Regions from separate parts of the Rothia uropygioeca genome, predicted to be linked through region 2. Evidence: predicted binding sites of a transcription regulator. Region 2 holds the regulator's gene; the other holds the start of a gene.

Region 1 (2,404 bases), on a different contig from region 2:
GTATAGCGGCGTTCGCGACCGAACCTGTTCCGGTATGAGACCTCGACCTTGAAGTCCTTGCCGTCCAGGATGGCGTTCCGCGCCTTCTTGGAGAGATCTTTCCAGGGCGTGTTGAGGTCGAAACCGACTTCCTTGCCCAAACCCGCAAGCAACCGAAGCCAGTACTCCGTGGTGGATTTTCCTTGGGACCAAGGGGCGATAGCGCCCTCGCCCAAGCTCTTCTCCGGGTCGGGTATGACCAGCCCCTCATCGACTTCCAGGCGTGACCCGATGCCGTCGCACTCAGAACACGCGCCGAATGGACTGTTGAATGAGAAGGCCCTGGGCTCGATCTCCGTGGTCTCGATCGGATGTTCGTTGGGGCAGGCCAGATTCTCGCTGAAAGTTCTTTGGCTGTCCTCAGATTCGTCGTCGACGAAGTCCACGACAACGCGGCCGTCCGCGAGACCGAGGGCGGTCTCGATCGAATCCGTGAGCCGTTGGTGGATCGATTCCTTGATGACCAAGCGATCCACCACCACGGAGATCGTGTGCTTGTACTGCTTTTTGAGTTTGGGGGCCTCGGAGAGCTGAACCTGCTCGCCGTCGATGATGGCTCGCGAATAACCCTGTTGGGTCAAGGAAGCGAAGAGATCGGCGAACTCGCCCTTGCGCGAGCGAACCATCGGCGCAAGAACCTGCAAACGAGTCCGCTCGGGATAGGCCATCAGCTGGTCGACGATCGCCTGGGGGGTCTGCTTCTCGATGGGCTCACCGCAGATCGGGCAATGCGGGTGCCCGATCCGAGCCCACAGGAGACGCATGTAGTCGTAGATCTCGGTGATCGTTCCGACCGTGGACCGCGGATTCTTGGACGTCGATTTCTGATCGATGGACACTGCCGGCGACAGGCCCTCGATGAAGTCCACGTCAGGCTTGTCGACCTGCCCCAAAAACATTCGCGCATAGGCTGAGAGAGACTCCACGTACCGACGTTGCCCTTCGGCGAAGATGGTGTCGAAAGCCAGCGACGATTTGCCCGAGCCCGAAAGTCCGGTGAAGACGATCATTGCGTTACGCGGGATATCCAGATCCACATTCTTGAGGTTGTTCTCCCGGGCGCCCTTCACGAGGATACGGGTGAGGTCTTGTGGGGTACCGGGTTCGTGTCCCTGAATGTGCTGAGTGGTCATGAACTGCCTGTCTGCGTGGTTGCTAATGATCGGGAGTCCGCATCCGAACGCGGGCCCATCCATTCGAAGATTTATTCTAACGAACCTGTGACTTTTCGGGGTTGGAATCGGCCCAGGGTGAACGTCACCCTCGCGCGGGTTGCGCGCGAGAGCCGGATACGACCTACACTCGAGAGCATGATGGCAATCGCTACCGAAAAGATCGATCTGAGTGACGTCACCATCCGTTATATCAGCGTCTCCGAGATGGACAACAAGGTCTATCTGGTGACCTGCAAGCAAACGGGTACTCAGCTCCTGATCGATGCGGCGGATGATCCCGACGCAATATCACGGCTCGTGGCCGCCGGCGCCCACGACGTCGACGCCCAATGTGCCTGCTGCGGAAACGTGCAGTTGATCGTCACGACCCACTCGCACTGGGACCACGTCCGGGCCCTGCCCGAGATCAAATCTCGGTCCGAGGCGCTGACCGCATGTGGAGCCGAGGACGAGTCCGATATCAACGTACCGATGGACATTACGTTCGAAGACGGCGACACCGCCGATCTGGAGGGGTTCTCGTTGGATGTGATCGGACTGTCAGGGCACACACCCGGCTCCATAGCATTGGCTTACACGCCGGAAGAAGGGCCCACGTACATCTTCACCGGTGACTCCTTGTTCCCCGGCGGCGTCGGAAAGACGGGTTCCCCCGAAGCGTTCGAATCACTCCTCCACGACGTCACGACCAAGATTTTCGACGTCTACGATGACGCGACCGTGATCCTGCCCGGTCACGGCGATTCGACCACGCTGGGAGCCGAACGGCCTCACCTGCAGGAATGGGCCGAACGCGGCTGGTAGTACAACCTATCCATAAGTGAGACCCCCGTTCCGGGCAAGGAGTGGACTTCTCGGATCGGGGGTCTGTTGCGTGTGGAGTCCTCGGGTCAGAAGAGCCCCTGCATGCTCCCGGCGTCGTCGAATCCGATACGTTCCGCCGCGGGGTGGCGCGAAAGTCCCGGCATAGTCCTCATGGTTCCGCAGATGGCGTAGGCGTAACCCGCCCCTGCGGCAAGGCGAACTTCCCGAACCGGGAGCCTCCAGCCGCTAGGGGCGCCCTTGAGCCCCGGATCGGAAGAAATGGACAGGTGCGTCTTGGCGATAACGACCGGAAGATTGCCGAAGCCCAGTCTTTCGTACCGGTCGAGCTGTTGTGCCGCGGCCGCGCTCAGATCCACGCCGTCGGC
Region 2 (2,404 bases):
TAGGGTGAACGACCCCTGAGGTCATCCCGAAGGGGCAGGCTATTCAACGCATCCAATGAATCAGTCACCCCCTCATCTTAAGGACTGCAGATCATCCCTCGGAAATCACCGGCACAATAAGACGCTGTCCCGGAGTAACGCGGCCGCTCGAAAGATCGTTCAGGTCATTGATCTTCGCAATTGCCTCCCGGGTGTCCCCACTGGGATCCACGTCCCGAGCAATATCCCACAAAGTGTCACCGCTGCCGACCGTGACGGTCTTCGTCACAACCCCCGCACTTTCGGTGCCTGCATTGGCCGTCCCTGCAGCGAAAAACATCATCAAAAGCGCTGCTGCAATGATCACGGTCGAGAGGAGCGGCAAACCGAAGAACACAAAACGACCGCGGCGCGTCAAGGTCATCGGCGAGTTCTTGGACGGAGTAGCTTCTGGTCGGCGGATCCACTCCGTGTCGCGGTTCTTAAGGGACAGAACGGTGCGCATCAGATGATTCCTTCATGTTGAGCGAGAGTGATCGATACTCGAATATTTGTTCGAGTTCGTACATCTGTTCTACCAAACTATTCGAACACTGTCGAGAAAAATAGAACACATGTTTGATTTGCCACCTTCACTGGCCTAGCCTGAGAGGTAACATGTCGGCTCGATCGGCTGGATGACGCGCTTCTTTCTCTTCCTGAAAGTCAGGGCTCAGCGTCTTTCTCCGTCGGTCGTAGTCCTAGTACACACAGGGCGACTGACAACTTAAGCTCCCCAGGGAAGGACGAACCGGTGGCCACCCAGCTTCCTCAACAGGCCAAGCCGCTTACCCCGCGTCAGCGCAAGATCCTCGAGGCCATTGCCTCATCCATCGCGACGCACGGTTACCCTCCGTCCATGCGGGAAATCGGTGACATCGTCGGCCTATCGAGTCTGTCCAGCGTGACCCATCAGCTCTCCCGCTTGGAGAGCCTGGGCCTGATACGCCGGGACCCCAAACGTCCGCGGGCCATAGAAGTCCTCTGCGATATGCCTCTGGGTGAGGAGGCCCCCAGCGCCCCCGCCCCGAACGGCCAGGCCAAGCGGGCCCCCGGCAACGATGACCAGAAGGTTGTCCAGCTGTTCCCAGAGAACGACGCCGAAGGTTCCACGGCTCAGGTTCCCCTGGTCGGAAGGATCGCGGCCGGTGTTCCGATTACTGCGGAGCAGCATGTCGAGGACGTCGTCGCGCTCCCCCGGCAATTAGTTGGGCAGGGCCAATTGTTCATGCTCGAAGTCCGAGGCGACTCCATGGTCGAGGCGGCAATTTGCGATGGAGATTGGGTTGTCGTTCGGCAGCAGAACAATGCGGAGAATGGCGATATCGTCGCCGCGTTGCTCGACGAAGAAGCAACCGTCAAGACATTCCGTCAACGGGACGGCCACACCTGGCTGCTGCCGCAGAACCGTCAGTACGAACCAATCCTCGGCGATCACGCAACCATCATGGGCAAGGTTGTTTCGGTACTTCGTTCCGTCTGAGCCACCACCGTCGCGTCAAAAAAGCGCTTCAGTCGTACCAGCTGGCTGAAGCGCTTTTCCCGGTTGGGTCGGAGCCGAAGCGGGCTCGGAGGCTAGTCTGCCGAAAGCCTTCTCAGAGCGGCAGTGACGATGGGCAGTTTGTCGGTTGTCCAAAGCGGTGGAAGCGCGCTGCGCAAGAATCCGCCGTACCGGGCCGTCGCCAACCGGGAATCCAGCACCGCGACCACGCCTCGATCGTCGTGAGCGCGGATCAGCCGCCCGGCACCCTGTGCGAGTCGAATTGCCGCATGATACGCGGAAATCGCCATGAAGCCGTTTCCTCCCGATTGGCTCACCGCGCGTGTGCGTGCGGAGGACAATGGATCATCCGGGCGCGGGAAGGGGATTCGGTCGATCATAACCAAGCGGCAGGACTGGCCCGGGACGTCTACCCCTTGCCACAGACTCATGGTCCCGAAGAGGCATGTGTCTGCGTCTTCCGTGAACTCCTTGACCAAACCTCGGAGGGAAGACTCCCCCTGCACCAAAATGGTCAGATTCGAATTGTTCCGAACGTATTCTGCCGCCTGTTCCGCGCCTCTTTTGGACGAGAACAGGCCTAAAGCTCCGCCTGACGAGGCTTCGACCAGTTGGAGGATTCGTTCCAATTGCTCTTCGGAAACGCCCCTACCCGGTTTGGGCAAGTCCGAAGCGAGGTAGAGCATCCCCTGCTTCGGATAGTCGAACGGCGAACCTACGTCGAGCCCTTCCCATGTGGGCGCTTTCTCGCCCTTGAGCCCGAGCGATCCGGCCACCGAATCGAAAGAATGACCGATGGACAATGTCGCCGAGGTCAAGATGACTGTTCGGTCTTGGAACAGCCCTTCCCGGAGCCGCGACGCCACGGAAAGCGGGGCAACATTA

The links. Region 2 encodes LexA, which represses DNA repair genes until DNA is damaged. Its sites were predicted from a motif close to TCGAACANNTGTTCGA; they were not measured.
Region 1: the regulator LexA is predicted to act here: its motif matches at 1,236-1,251, upstream of uvrA (excinuclease ABC subunit UvrA).

Annotation. Positions count from the first base shown of each region.
Region 1 is NZ_NOIR01000002.1:361,920-364,323, forward strand. Features, by position in the region: gene uvrA (excinuclease ABC subunit UvrA) at 1-1,172, opposite strand, end outside; gene EWR20_RS05885 (MBL fold metallo-hydrolase) at 1,350-2,018, shown strand; gene EWR20_RS05890 (formate--tetrahydrofolate ligase) at 2,105-2,404, opposite strand, start outside.
Region 2 is NZ_NOIR01000004.1:28,962-31,365, forward strand. Features, by position in the region: gene EWR20_RS10190 (histidinol-phosphate transaminase) at 1-68, opposite strand, end outside; gene EWR20_RS10195 (LysM peptidoglycan-binding domain-containing protein) at 92-484, opposite strand; gene lexA (transcriptional repressor LexA) at 773-1,501, shown strand; gene EWR20_RS10205 (ATP-dependent DNA helicase) at 1,594-2,404, opposite strand, start outside.